One region of the Rhizobium sp. BK379 genome, then DNA from elsewhere that is predicted to be linked to it. Evidence: predicted binding sites of a transcription regulator. Region 1 holds the regulator's gene; each other region holds the start of a gene.

Region 1 (3,681 bases):
GCAACGATGCTGAAGGAAGAGATCGAGATCGAAACGGTCGAGGAAATGGAATACGTGCCGGCCAAAAACGTGGTCGTGCCTATTTCGCGCCGCCTCGGCCTGACGGAACTGACGGAGCGCACCTGCAAGTGGCCGGTCGGCGATCCGCTGAAGGACGATTTCTACTTCTGCGGCTGCGACTCCCCGGATTCATCGCCCTATTGCAACTACCACCAGCGTCTCGCCTATCAGCCGGTGAGCGAACGCCGCAAGGCTGTCCGGGTCGCCTGAGCAGCGATCTTCCAACAGACGCAATGTATCATCACCCCTCCTCGCCTCGCGCGGAGGGGTGATTTTTTAGCCGGCACAGGAACGCCGGAAAACGGTTCCTGACCACGATCTGCGGAAGGCCGATCTCTGCCTGCATCCACCTGCCTGACAATGCGAGCTTATGTGGCCAAGACCATCGATGCGTTTCAGCCCCATGCTGGCATGGACTGGTGGTCGTGGCGCTGTGGCGCGATTTTCTGATACAGATGCGGTATTCTCGTGGAGTAGCACGGCACACATAGTCGCTTGGGGGGTGCCAATGGAGATCGATATAAAGCGGATGACAATGGGGTTCGTCGGGGCGGGCACGATTACCGAGGCTGTCGTCACCGGATTGGGCAAGACAGCATTTGGCGACACACCCATCGCGCTGTCACCTCGTAACGCAGGCGTCGCCTCCCGGCTCGCGGCGGCAAACGGGAATGTGTCTATCGCTGTGGGCAACCAGGATGTTCTCGACCGTTCCGATCTCGTATTTTTGGCAGTGAGGCCGCAAATTGCCGAGGAGGTCATCCGCTCGCTTCGATTTCGGCCGGGCCACCATGTCATCAGCTTTGTCGCGGCTACGCCAATGGATCAACTGCTGGCGTGGATCGATCGGCCGGTTCGCCTGAGCCTGGCAATTCCACTTCCGTTCGTCGCCGATCTCCAGGGGGCGACTGCGATCTACCCTCCCGACGAGGTCTCCCACACCCTCTTTTCGGCGCTCGGAACGGCGATTCAGGTTGAAGACAAGCAGGAGTTCGAACTTCTCGCGGTGGCGAGCTGCCTGATGGCCAGCTATTTCGGCATCCTGGACGCGACGTCGACCTGGCTGCAGAGCAAGGGGCTCTCGGGAGCGGCTGGCGACGCCTACCTCCGTCAACTGTTTTCCGGCCTCGCCCATGCCGCCCGTTCAAAACCTGTCGCGAGTTTCGATGAACTCATCGGCGAGCATTCGACCAAGGGCGGATTGAACGAACAGGTGCTCGAAGACTTTCGTGCGTTTGGCGGCACTGCGGCTCTGCAAAAGGCTCTTGATCGAATTCTTGTGCGCATTCGTCTGTAAAAAGCAGATCCTTTCGAGGTTCGCTTTCGGCGCCTCGCGTCGGTTTTCATAAGGAGCTAGGGGGGCCAGATAGACAAACGGGCCGCCCGGCAAGCGAGCGACCCGTCTGGACCTCCGATCACTCGGACTAAGCTTAAGCTTCCATGGAATATCCCGCGCCGCGCACGGTGCGGATGACATCCTGCATGTTGGAGAAATTCAGCGCCTTGCGCAGGCGGCCGACATGGACGTCGACGGTGCGCTCGTCCACGTAGATATCATGGCCCCAGACGCCGTCGAGAAGCTGCGAGCGGGAGAAGACGCGGCCCGGCGAGGACATGAGGAATTCCAGCAGGCGGAATTCGGTCGGGCCGAGGCGAACTTCACGGCTCTTGCGATGGACGCGGTGCGTTTCGCGATCGAGCTCGATATCACCACATTTCAGAACGGTGGAGAGCACCTCGGGACGGGCGCGTCGGAGCATCGCCTTGACGCGGGCGACGAGTTCCGGCGTGGAGAAGGGCTTGACGACATAGTCGTCCGCGCCGGTCGAAAGACCGCGAACGCGCTCGCTCTCTTCGCCGCGCGCCGTCAGCATGATGATCGGCAGGCGCTCGGTTTCCGGCCGCATGCGCAGCCGACGGCAGAGCTCGATGCCGGAAACGCCCGGCAGCATCCAGTCAAGGATGAGCAGGTCCGGCGTGCGCTCCTGAAGCCGGATTTCGGCTTCGTCGCCACGAAGGATCGTATCCACCTCGAAACCTTCGGCTTCAAGGTTGTAGCGGAGAAGCACGCTCAGCGCCTCTTCATCTTCAACAACTGCAACTCTTGGGATCATGCGTGTCAGTCTCCTAATGCATGATCCTTAAACCGGGGGTGATTTAAGCAAGGGACCATGCAAGACTCGGAATTGGCTGCGACCCTTGCGCGCCCCGACGGGGCGCGCACGCAATCGGCAGGTCCGGATTACTCCGTGACCGCACCAACGGTATTGGAGCTGTCGTCCTTCGGACGCTCGCCCTCCGGCTGGGCGCCGGTTGCCATATAGTAGATCGTCTCGGCGATGTTGGTCGCGTGGTCGCCGATGCGCTCGATGTTCTTGGCGCAGAAGAGAAGATGCGTGCAGCTCGTGATGTTGCGCGGATCTTCCATCATGTAGGTGAGGAGTTCGCGGAACAGCGAGGTGTACATCGCGTCGATCTCGTCGTCGCGCTCGCGGATGGACTTGGCCTTGTCGGCCGAGCGATTGGTGTAGACGTCGAGCACTTCCTTGAGCTGGACCAGCGCCAGTTCGGAGAGATGCTCGAGACCGCGGGCGAGCTTGCGCGGAACGCCGGTGCTCTGCACCGCGATAACGCGCTTTGCGGTGTTCTTGCCGAGATCGCCGACGCGCTCGAGGTCGGCGGCGATGCGGATCGAACCCATGATCTCGCGAAGGTCGGACGCCATCGGCTGGCGGCGGGCGATCGTGACGATCGCCTTGTCGTTGATCTCGCGTTCAGCGTGATCGAGGATCACGTCGTCGGAAATGACCTTCTGAGCGAGTGCGGTGTCACCGTTGACCAGCGCGCGAACTGCGTCGGCGCCCATCTGTTCGGCAAGACCACCCATCTCGGAAATGCGCCGGGACAGGAACTTCAGATCGTCGTCATAGGCGGAAAAAATATGTGTCGATGCCATGGGGCTTTGTCCTCGAAAATCGGGAAGGCTTCACATTGCCAAAATCAGCCAAACCGGCCCATGATATAGTCCTGGGTGCGCGGATCGTCCGGATTGGTGAACATCTTGTCAGTATCGTTTTCCTCGACCAGGTTGCCGAGGTGGAACATGGCCGTACGCTGTGATACGCGCGCGGCCTGCTGCATGGAATGCGTCACAATGACGATCGTGTAGTTTTCACGCAGCTCGTGGATCAGCTCTTCGACCTTTGCAGTCGCGATCGGGTCGAGCGCCGAGCAGGGTTCGTCCATCAGGATGACTTCCGGGCTGACCGCAACGGCGCGTGCGATGCACAGACGCTGCTGCTGACCACCGGAAAGGCCGGTGCCGGATTCATGCACGCGGTCCTTGACCTCGTTCCAGAGGCCGGCGCGCTGCAGGCTGGTCTCGACGATCTGGTCGAGGTCGGCCTTGGACTTTGCCAGACCGTGAATGCGCGGGCCGTAGGAGACGTTTTCATAGATCGTCTTCGGGAACGGGTTCGGCTTCTGGAACACCATGCCGACGCGGGCGCGCAGTTCGACGACGTCGATATCGGGATCGTAGATATCATCCGTGTCGAGCGTGATCTTGCCGGTGACGCGGCAGCCGTCGATCGTGTCGTTCATGCGGTTCAGCGAACGCAG
Region 2 (3,681 bases), on a different contig from region 1:
AGTCATAGGCGAGGGTCGAGACTGCGGACATCGTATGCTGGTTGCCCATATAGCTGCCGAAGCCGGTTTCCATGCCCCAGATGGCAATCAATGGGCCGGCCGGAACGCCGAAACGGCGCTCGATCGAAGCGAAGAGAGCCTGGTTGGCGGCCTTCATCGACCGTCCGCGAGAGATAACGGCAGCACCGCCGCGCTTCTTCATGAAAGCATCGAAGGAGAGCTTGAAGCTCTTCTGGCCGCGGTCGGCCGAAATCGTCGGCTTGTTGTAGCTGACATTGGCGAAGGCGCGGCTCAAGACGGACTGGCTCACACCATTGGCTGCCGCCGTCTGTTTGAAATCGGCGACCCAGGCCTCGAAACCGGCACTGGTGTTACCGCACTGGGCACCCTGCGCGAACGCCGGTACCGCATGGAGGACGCCCATTGCCGCGGCGGCCGCCAGAATCAATTTTGTCATGCGCATTGAGAAACCCCGCTCTCGATCTGCATAGCTTTCAGGCCAGGCAAGAGAATGCCAGTCACCGGCGATTTTGTCACGGTCGCCCTTTAGCGAACGCTTATACGGCGGTATTTGCCCGAAAAAGCCCCGCTCGTCGAGCAGGGCTTTAGCATATTATGGTTTACAAATGGTATCAGGCTGCCTGCTTGCGCGGCTTGACGAGGCCACGATTGATGAGCAGCTCGGCAATCTGGATGGCGTTGAGAGCCGCACCCTTGCGCAGGTTGTCGGAGACGACCCACAGGTTGAGGCCGTTCTCGACGGTCGCATCTTCGCGGATGCGCGAGATGTAGGTCGCGTCCTCGCCGGCAGATTCATACGGCGTGATGTAGCCGCCGTCCTCATGCTTGTCGATGACGAGGCAGCCCGGCGCTTCGCGCAGGATATCGCGGGCCTGATCTGCGGTGATCTCGTTTTCGAATTCGATGTTCACCGATTCCGAATGACCGATGAAGACGGGAACGCGCACCGCAGTGCAGGTCACCTTGATCTTCGGATCGAGCATCTTCTTCGTTTCAGCCAGAACCTTCCATTCTTCCTTCGTGTAGCCGTCTTCCATGAAGACGTCGATGTGCGGAATGACGTTGAAGGCTATGCGCTTGGTGAACTTCTTGTTCTCGATCGGATCGGCAACGAAGACGGCACGCGTCTGGTTGAAGAGCTCGTCCATGCCTTCCTTGCCGGCGCCGGAGACCGACTGATAGGTCGAGACGACGACACGCTTGATCTTGGCGAAGTCATGCAGCGGCTTCAGCGCGACGACGAGCTGGGCGGTCGAGCAGTTCGGATTGGCAATGATGTTGCGCTTCGTGAAGAGCGAGATTGCGTCCGGATTTACTTCCGGAACGATCAGCGGCACGTCGGCGTCGTAGCGCCAGGCCGAGGAATTGTCGATGACGACGCAGCCTTGCTGGCCGATCTTCGGGGAGACGCGCTTGGAAACCTCGCCGCCGGCCGACATCAGGCAGATATCGGTGTCAGAGAAATCGTAATTCTCCAGATTGGAGACCTTCAGCGTCCGGTCGCCATAGGAAACCTCGAGGCCCTGGGAGCGGGAGGAGGCGAGTGCTACGACTTCATCGGCTGGGAAACCGCGCTCGGAGAGAATGTTGAGCATTTCCCGCCCGACATTTCCGGTGGCTCCGGCAACTGCAACTTTGAAACCCATTTCTCAAGCTCTCTTTCTCTTCTCTCCTCTTGTCCGGTGAGGGGGAAGCGCGACATCATCGCGACTTCCTGTCCCCGGCCGGGCCGGGGAGAGAGCGGCAGGCCAGAGACGTCAGACGGTTTTCGTCGTCGTTTTGGCCTTGGTTTTGGAAGAAACCGGAACGGAAAAATCCAGCCCGGCACTTCCTGCCAGGTTATTGCGCTCAGCGATGGCATGCTCGTGGCGAACCATGGATATTCCTTTTCCGTTGTTGCTCATAAAACGTTTTCCACAGGAGTCAAGGTTTTTGCGTATGTCGCGAGCGGAGGAGAGGGGGTTGCCATGCTGCGGCGTTTTGTCATCCCTCTGTCATTGCCGAGGGGTATCCCCGACCCGTTGTGATGACTGCAACGAAAAACGGGGGTTTTTCCATGCGTATGCTTCTCGCCGCTTTTGCGGCCACCACGATTCTGGCCGGCGCTGCTCAAGCAGCTTCGATCTATCCGCTTGATCGTGCTACGATTCTTGCCGGTTCACCTTTCGACTTCAAGGTCGAGCTTTCCAAGCAGGTCAAGCCGGAAGACGTGAAGATCACGGTCAATGGCCAGGATTACAAGACAGTCCTCGGGGGCGAGGCACAGTTCGTCGAGCTGGAAAAGGGCAAGGAAGACAAGGCTCTCGGTTCCGCTCTCCTGCTGCGCGGCCTGAAGATCGCCGCTCCGGGCACCTACAAGGTTGAAGTCGCCGCCGGCGACGAAAAGAAGGCCGTGACCTGGGAAGTTTTCGGCACTTCCGCACAGCCGAAAGCCAAGAACATCATTTTCTTCCTCGGTGATGGTCTTTCCGTCGCTCACCGCACCGCAGCCCGTATCATGTCCAAGGGCATGACCGAAGGCAAGGCGAACGGCCGCCTGAACATGGACGATCTCGATCATATGGCCTTTATCGGCACGTCCGCCACCGATTCGGTTACCACCGACAGTGCCAATACGATGTCGGCCTACATGACAGGCCATAAGGGCGCCATCAACTCGCTCGGCGTCTATGCCGACAGGACACTCGACACGCTGGACGACCCGCGCGTCGAAACTTTCGGCGAAGCCCTGCGTCGCCAGACCTCGAAGTCGATCGGCGTCGTCACGACCTCGGAACTTCAGGACGCGACGCCGGCCGCCATCGTTTCCCATACGCGTCGCCGCGACGACAAAGCCGAAATCACCGGCATGCTCTTCGACGTGAAGCCGGATGTCATCCTCGGTGGCGGCTCGGCCTACTTCCTGCCGCAGGCGACTGCCGGCTCGAAGCGCAAGGACGACAAGGACTACGTCAAGATGTTCCAGGACGCCGGCTATAAGCTCGCGATCGACAAGACGGAACTCGCCGCTGCTGCCAGCACTAACGAAGGCAAGATCCTCGGCCTGTTCCACACCGGCAACATGGATACGACGCTTGACCGCGAATTCCTGAAGAAGGGCACTGTCGGCAAATTCCCGGCCCAGCCCGGCCTTGTTGAAATGACCAAGGTCGCGCTCGACAAGCTTTCGAAGAATCCCGAAGGTTTCTTCCTGATGGTCGAAGCTGCCAACATCGACAAGATGTCACATCCTCTCGATGGCGAGCGCGCTGCCATCGATACGATCGAATTTGACAAGACCGTCGGTCTGGCGAAGGAATTCGCCGCCAGCAATCCCGACACGCTGATCGTCGTCACCGGTGACCATACGCACGGCATCACGATCGTCGGCACGATCGACGATACGATTGAAGGTACGGAGATGCGAGAGAAGGTCGCTGGCCGCAGCTTCACCAACTATGTCGATGCCAATAATGACGGCTATCCCGACAGCGTTGACGTCTCCAAACGCCTCGCCCTGTTCGTCAGTAACTATCCCGACCACTACGAAACTTTCCGCCCGAAGCTGGATAACCCATACACTCCGGCCATCCAGAACGAGAAGAAGGATTACGTCGCCAACGAAGTCTACAAGGATGTTCCTGGCGCCGTCTTCGTTCCGGGTAACCTGCCGAAGAGTGC
Region 3 (3,681 bases), 220 kb from region 1:
GCTCGCGCAGATATTCGATCGTCTTGATCGCGCCAGGCACCAGCGCGCAATAATCGGTCACGACAGCTTCATTCAGCGGCACGAAGAGTTCGTAAACACGGTCGATGGCCGCCTCGTCCGGAAGCGTGCCTTGGGCCGCCTGCCAGCGGGCGGCGATATGCGGCTCGGCCAGCATCGCGGCGATATGCGCGCGCTTCGGGAGCCCCATCGGCTTGCGCGCGTCGGCGATCGTCACCTCGACGCCGAACTTGCCGAAGGTTTCCACGAAGGCGCCCATCGGTGCGAAGGATCCGAAATCGATAACCGTGCCGGCCCAGTCGAAGACCACTGCCTTGAATTGTGTCATGCTGCGCTCCCGTAGAGATCGTCGATGGTTTCTTCGCCGATGCCGAAGGCGGTCGAAGCACCGCAGCCTGCCGTAACCACGACAATGCGCAGCGCATCGGAAGGCCTGTCGGTAAGCCGCCAGCGGTCTGGAGCGGAGGCATAGGTGCCGATCCAGCGCTCGGTAATGAAGCGACCCGGCAGGTTGAGCACGGCATCCATTTCGTCGAGGGTCAGCCGGTCGACCCGCTCCAGTCCAAAGGGATCGGGCGTTTCGGAGTAATGATGGCTGTCGCCGACGATTAGCGATCCGTCTTCCGACTGCGTGACGATCAGGTGGATGCCGTTTTCCCGCTCTGGCTTGAATTCGCGGTCAAGCCGCGCCTTCAGGGCCGTCGCTTCAGGCAATTCGGCATAGCCGAGATAACGTCCGAGGCCAAGATCGGACATGACCGCAGTGCTGAGCGAAACCCGCTGGGCCGGCACGACACGCATCATCTGCAGCTTGCAGCGTGTGACGTTATAGGCAGCAATGCGGTCCGCAAACAGGCTCTTGAAATCGTCGCCTGGGCAAACAACCACGGTCTCCGCCTCGATCAGACCGGTTGACGTCTCTATCCGCGGCGGTTCGACGGCATTCACTGCTGTGGAGCGGCGGAACTCGATGCCATATTTAACTTCGAGATAGCGGGCGAGCAGCGGAATGGCTGTGCGGGATTCGACACGAAGTTCATGCGGGCTATAGAGTGTGAAGCGCCCCGCTTCCGGTCGCAGCGCCGGCACAAGCCGGCGTCCTTCGTCGAGCGTCAGCCTTTCGCAGCCTTCGCCCATCTCAGTGCGCAGGAAGGCATCGATGACGGCTTCGGATTCGTCGAGCCTAGCAGCAAGGAGCAGCCCGCGCTGCAGCACGTCGATGCCGGCGTCATCGACGATCTCGGCCCAGATATCGCGGGCCTGGCGTGCCTTGTTCCAGCAGTCGCCTGCCTGCTGGCCGGTCACCGTCACAAAGCCGAAATTGCGCACCGAGGCGCCATTTGCCTGGGCGTCGCGGTCAACAACGACGACCCGTTTGCCGCGCTTTGCCGCCGCCAGCGCATGCGCCAGCCCGACAATTCCCGCGCCGACGATCGCAATGTCGTAATGCGGCATGAAAGCTCCTTCGCAACATGTCTGCAACGGCTTGGCGGATTTTCTTGAAGCCTGTGTGACAGTTGCGCGAGCTTTACATTCGCGTGTTGAAAAGAACGCCGGTCAGTCTTCCAGTGTACCGGCCTTTCGCGTCGCCCTGCTTGGCTTGTCGGCGGCGATCTTCATCAGGTCGCCGCGCCGGCGCACAAGGCGATCAGATGTCCGTGTGAGAAACAGCCCATCCTGTGGCGCCCGGATATCGATATCCCCTTCGGCAAAGCCGGGCCGGGTGACGATCGTCGCCAGAAGCTCTCCTTCCGAGACATGCTCGCCGACGTTGCGGTGGAAGAGCACGGTACCACCCTGCGGCGCACGCAGGATCTCGACATTGTCTAGCGGCACGGCTGGTCCGGAGAAGGTCTTGTCTCCGGCAATTTTGCCGCTGACCACACCGCGCCCGATCAGGAAGCGCAGCAGCCCCTCGGCGTCTTTCTCGGCCATATCGGGATAGACGTCACGGCGGCCGCGCAGTTCCGCAGTCACCGAAAGTTTGCCGGGAAGCTTGGCCTTACGCTCGCCCGGCACCTCATACTTCCACGCAAAACCGACCGCCTCTTCGAAGGCGGAACTCTCGCCATCTGAAAGCAGCACCGCTTCCATGTGGAGCGCATCGGCAAGGTCAGCAGCCTCCGGCCAGAAGGCTTCGTCGATGTAGGCATATTGCAGCGATTCATCATCGCAATGCAGGTCGAGCACCAGATCGGCCCCGAGCGCCATATATATCAGCTCTCGTTTCAATCGATCTATAGCCGGGTAATTATCGGATCCGTCAAGCAGCTCTGCCCGATCACGGATCGAGATCAGCGGAAAATCACGATTGAAATTGGTTCGTGATCCCAGATCGAAGCGACCCTGCAATTCACCAAAATGCGATTGTGCCGCTCCAACGGGGTTTGCCTGCGGCACGAGCGTAATGTCGCCCGCGATCCGCCCCTCGCTTTCAGCCTGGCGCAGCTTGCCGCAGAGAAAATGCACGAGCGCCGTGCCCGGCAGTTCGTTGGCGTGCAAGGCAGCCTGGATATAGACCTTGGGTGCTGCAGGATCCTTTCCATTGAAGCGCATGACTGGCAAGCGCCATTCGATACCTGGTGTATCGCCGGGGAGGATGATCTCTGAAACGTCCACTGTCTTGCTCCGCATGTGCATATTGAGTGGGGAGTTTTACAAGAATCCCCACCCGCGGTGCAAGCGCAGCTCAGCCGATCAGGGGCCATCGGTTGACGACGCGATGCTCGCTCTTCCCGTAGATGCTATGGATCAGCAGGAATTCCTGTACCATCCAGCGCACGGGTCGGTCGAGCTTTTCGGGCAGAACGGTCTTGCGATCATAGAGCATCGTCATGTGCGGCGTCAGATGTCCGCCGACATTATAGGGTAGTCCGGCCTCGTAGAGACCTTCCTGGATTTGGTTGCGAAGATCCAGCAGGCCTTCGTTTTCTTGCCTGCCGCAGATGACGAAGGCTTGCGGTTGGCCCGGATGCGTGAAGCTCATGGCTTCGTCGAGAACAATTTCGAACGGTTGGACGCGCACTGTCGCGGCGACTTGTTCAGCGCTGAACACGATATCATCCGGCAGCCGACGGTAGGCGCCGATGCCGTTCAGCGTGACATGAAGCAGTGCGTTGGGCCGCGAGGGCACGGTCAGAGAATGTCTATTGCGATACACTTGCGCGATATCCAGCGCCTCGGATGCCGCTTCGATAGTTGGACGAAGTGCGAAGAAAATCCTGTCGTGAAATTTCCCGACGAGATTGGATTTCTTCCGGGGGCCAGCGCTATTCGGATCGAGTGGAAAGAGGCATTTGAACTACGGACTACATCGCCCGCCTCCTTGTTTTTACGAGGAGGAGCATACTGGGATTGGCGTTCCGGTCAAGAACAAAACATGAACATACGTTACTGCGAGGATACTCAAAACAGAAACGGCCACCTTTGCGGCAGCCGTCTGCTGGGATCAATCAAGCCTTGAGGCATGGATTAGGCAGCGTTCTTGACGACCTCGGCCATCTTCCTGGCGGACTTTGCGCGGGCTGCCTTCGGCGGTGCGAGACGAAGGACATCGTCTGCCAGCATACGGGCATTGTCTTGCGCCTTATCGAGATTGCTGACGCGGGCAGGATCCATCGTATAGAGGCTGCCACCGGAAACGAACATGTCGCGATAGGCGGC
Region 4 (3,681 bases), 340 kb from region 1:
TGGAATCTCAAGAATCTCTTCACCGGCTGGAAGGACCCTGATCTGACCGAGCTCGGGATCCAGGAAGCCACGACCGGCGGCCAGGCGCTCGCCGATTACGGCATCAAGTTCGATATCGCCTTTACCTCCGCGCTGGTGCGCGCGCAGCACACGCTGAAGCTCGTCCTCGACAAGGTCGGCCAGCCTGATCTCGAGACGATCCGCGACCAGGCGCTGAACGAACGCGACTACGGCGACCTCTCCGGCCTCAACAAGGACGATGCCCGTGCCAAGTGGGGCGAAGAGCAGGTGCATGTCTGGCGCCGCTCCTATGACGTTCCGCCTCCGGGCGGTGAAAGCCTGCGCGACACCGGCGCCCGCGTCTGGCCTTACTATCTGACGGAAATCCTTCCGCGTGTCCTGCGCGGCGAAAAGGTGCTGGTTGCAGCACATGGCAATTCGCTGCGTTCGCTGGTCATGGTTCTCGACAAGCTCACCCGCGAGCAGGTTCTGTCGCTCAATCTCGCGACCGGCGTGCCGATGGTCTACAAGCTGAAGGCTGATTCCACCGTCGCTTCCAAGGAAGTGCTCGGCGACATGTCCGGCGCGCACTGAGCACGATCAGGCATCGATAAGGTTCAAGGCCGGGCTCGCGCCCGGCCTTTTCGTTTTCAGTCTTCGCCATATTCAGTTCTCGATGGTGAACTGGACGCGGTCGGCGGCAAAGCGGCTGATGGAATATTGCACCGGCACGCCTTCCAGATCGGTGTTCATCGCCTTGGTGATCAACAGGACGGCGCCCGGTGTCAGCTCGAGATCGGCGATATCGCCGGCGTCGGCGTGGGTGGCAGTGATCTCCGTGGTGGCGCGCACATAATCCGACAGGCCAAGTACCGCGAAAGCCTTGGTGATGGACTCGGTCTTCCTGTAGATCTCGCCGATGCCGGCAAAACGTGAGGCAGGGAACCAGCTCGTCCCGCGCGCGACGGGCCGTTTATCCGCATCACGCACCGTTTCCAGCCGGATGACCGGTGTACCCTCGGCCACGCGCAACCAGCGGGCCACTTCGGCATCGGCCACTTCTTCTGCATGGCCGAGCAGGAGCGCGTGTGTCTCGCGTGCCTGATCTCTGAGACCGTCGGTGAAACGGGTACGGCGGCTGATCGGAAAATTCAGGCGCTCCTTGCGCTCGATCAGCGTGCCGCGGCCCTGCACTGCGCGCACGATGCCTTCCTGGGCAAGCGCTGCGAGTGCGCTGCGGACGGTATGCCTGTTGACGCCGAACTGCAGCGCCAGAACAGTTTCCGGCGGCACCATGCCCGTTTCGTCGTAGGCGCCACAGCTGATCGCCTCGCGGATCCTGTCGGCGATCTGCCGCCACAGCGCCACCCCTGTCTGCCGCTGTACCTGCTTTATTCCTGCCATTGCACCCCTGCCAGCTTATTTTCCGCCCGAATTCATCTTCGGGCTCGGCCAATTTCGGTCGCGCAGTGTCACACGCTTGTCACCTCGCCGATTTAGGGATAGGTATAGCTTGTATGGTTGTCTATATCAATAGACATTTCAAGGAAAAGATGATGACGGCAGCGGAGAAGACGGTAGCTGCGGCGCGAACGGATGACGGGCGTAAACGCACCGTCGATCTGCTCGCCCGCGCCGAAACATGGGAATTGCTGGCGGCGTGGGATGCGCTTGCCGAAAAGCCGGTGGTGCAGCCGGTGCGTGGCCCGGAAACGGGTCTCGTCATGGTCCGCGGCCGCATCGGCGGCGGCGGCGCGCCCTTCAATCTCGGCGAAGTGACGGTGACACGCGCAACGGTGCGCCTCGCCTCCGGCTCCGTCGGACATGCCCAGGCGCTCGGTACCGACCGTGAGAAGGCGCGGCTTTCAGCCACCTTCGATGCGCTCTGGCAGGAAGAGGCGACCAAGAGCTTCGTCGAAGAAAACCTGCTTTCACCGATCGCTCGGCGGATCGGCGACGACGTCAACCGCAAGGCTGAGGAAACGGCTGCGACCCGCGTCGATTTCTTCACCATGGTCCGGGGAGAAGATTGATGAGTGCCAAGACCGATGTTCTGACCGGCGGCTTTGTCGAGCCGGTCTTCCAGGCCCAGAGCGTGTTCAAGATGCTGATGGACGGCATGGCCCGGCCCGGCACGATCCAGACCGTAACACCCGACATTGTGCCACCGGCACCACTCGGCATTGCCGCCGGCGCGATCGGCCTGACGCTCTGCGACCATGATACTCCGGTCTGGCTTTCCGCGGGGCTTGCCAAGTCGGCGGTTCCGCAATGGCTCGGCTTCCACGCCGGCGCACCTATGACCACCGAAAAGGCCGAAGCGCGCTTCGCCTTCGTCGAAGCCGGCATGGCTCTTTCCACGTTCGGCCTGTTTGCATCAGGCACGCAGGAATATCCTGATCGTTCCACGACTGTCGTGATCGAACTTGCCGATCTCGAAGGCGGCCGCCGGCTCGCCCTGATGGGACCGGGCATCCAGAGCGTGGCCGAGATCGCACCGGTCGGCCTCCCGGAAACCTTCCTACGCCTCTGGACGGAAAACCGCGCGCTCTTTCCGCGCGGCGTCGACATCGTGCTGACGGCGGGCAAGCGTTTCCTCTGCCTGCCGCGCACCACCAAGATCACAGCAACGGAGATCTGAGCTCATGTATGTTGCCGTCAAGGGTGGCGAGGCCGCCATCGCCAATGCCCACCGCCTGCTCGCCGATCGCCGGCGCGGCGACCGCTCCGTGCCCGCCATCGGCATCGAGCAGATCGTCGAACAGCTGGCGCTCGCCGTCGATCGCGTCATGGCGGAAGCCTCGCTCTACGACCGCACTCTTGCAGCACTTGCCGTGCGCCAGTCGCGCGGCGACATGATCGAGGCGATCTTCCTGCTGCGCGCCTATCGCACGACGCTGCCGCGCTTCGGCTATTCGAAGCCGCTCGATACCGCGAACATGCAGATCGAGCGCCGTATTTCAGCGACCTACAAGGATCTTCCGGGCGGGCAGCTGCTCGGCCCGACCTTCGACTACACGCACCGCCTGCTCGATCCCTCACTGCTTTCGGACGAGGCGGTGGAAGAGCCGGCGCAGCGCGAGGCGGAGAGCGGCCGCGTCATGCGCGTTTCCGAAATCCTCGGCCAGGAAGGGCTGATCGAGAACGACGGCGAACTGCCCGAGGACCACGAGACTGGCGACCTGACGCGCGAGCCGATGGAATTCCCGATGACCAGGGATCTTCGCCTGCAGGCGCTGGCCCGCGGCGACGAAGGCTTCCTTCTGGCGCTCGGCTATTCCACCCAGCGTGGCTACGGCCGCAACCACCCCTTCACCGGTGAAATCCGCATCGGCGAGGTCGAGGTGGAGTTCGACGTGCCGGAACTTGGCTTCGCCGTCTCTTTGGGACCTATCCAGCTCACCGAATGCCAGATGGTCAACCAGTTCAAGGGTTCGGCCAAGGCGCCGCCACAGTTCACCCGCGGCTACGGCCTGGTTTTCGGCCAGAGCGAGCGCAAGGCGATGGCCATGTCTCTCGTCGATCGCGCGCTGCGCGCCGAAGAGCTTGGCGAGGATATCACCGCGCCGGCGCAGGACGAGGAATTCGTCATTTCCCATTCCGACAACGTGCAGGCGACGGGTTTCGTCGAACACCTGAAGCTTCCGCATTATGTGGACTTCCAGGCCGAACTCGACCTCG

Evidence for each region. Region 1 encodes PhoB, which activates phosphate uptake and scavenging genes when phosphate is short. Its sites were predicted from a motif close to TGTCATNNANCTGTCAT; they were not measured.
Region 2: a site for PhoB is predicted at 2,003-2,019, ahead of FHT93_RS23595 (alkaline phosphatase). Genes of this name have one in related genera too.
Region 3: a site for PhoB is predicted at 1,518-1,534, ahead of FHT93_RS12165 (TIGR03364 family FAD-dependent oxidoreductase). Genes of this name have one in related genera too.
Region 4: a site for PhoB is predicted at 1,471-1,487, ahead of phnG (phosphonate C-P lyase system protein PhnG). Genes of this name have one in related genera too.

Annotation. Positions count from the first base shown of each region.
Region 1 is NZ_JACIAD010000002.1:457,428-461,108, reverse strand. It holds gene FHT93_RS13265 (GcrA family cell cycle regulator) at 1-270, shown strand, start outside; gene FHT93_RS13260 (pyrroline-5-carboxylate reductase) at 569-1,357, shown strand; gene phoB (phosphate regulon transcriptional regulator PhoB) at 1,491-2,174, opposite strand; gene phoU (phosphate signaling complex protein PhoU) at 2,303-3,016, opposite strand; gene pstB (phosphate ABC transporter ATP-binding protein PstB) at 3,061-3,681, opposite strand, start outside.
Region 2 is NZ_JACIAD010000005.1:397,646-401,326, reverse strand. It holds gene FHT93_RS23610 (lytic murein transglycosylase) at 1-463, opposite strand, end outside; gene FHT93_RS23605 (aspartate-semialdehyde dehydrogenase) at 633-1,667, opposite strand; gene FHT93_RS23600 (hypothetical protein) at 1,779-1,961, opposite strand; gene FHT93_RS23595 (alkaline phosphatase) at 2,078-3,681, shown strand, end outside.
Region 3 is NZ_JACIAD010000002.1:236,181-239,861, forward strand. It holds gene phnX (phosphonoacetaldehyde hydrolase) at 1-346, opposite strand, end outside; gene FHT93_RS12165 (TIGR03364 family FAD-dependent oxidoreductase) at 343-1,473, opposite strand; gene FHT93_RS12170 (succinylglutamate desuccinylase/aspartoacylase family protein) at 1,576-2,637, opposite strand; gene FHT93_RS12175 (2'-5' RNA ligase family protein) at 2,708-3,178, opposite strand; gene FHT93_RS12180 (ParA family protein) at 3,490-3,681, opposite strand, start outside.
Region 4 is NZ_JACIAD010000002.1:119,288-122,968, reverse strand. It holds gene FHT93_RS11575 (2,3-bisphosphoglycerate-dependent phosphoglycerate mutase) at 1-594, shown strand, start outside; gene phnF (phosphonate metabolism transcriptional regulator PhnF) at 667-1,404, opposite strand; gene phnG (phosphonate C-P lyase system protein PhnG) at 1,557-2,033, shown strand; gene phnH (phosphonate C-P lyase system protein PhnH) at 2,033-2,641, shown strand; gene FHT93_RS11555 (carbon-phosphorus lyase complex subunit PhnI) at 2,646-3,681, shown strand, end outside.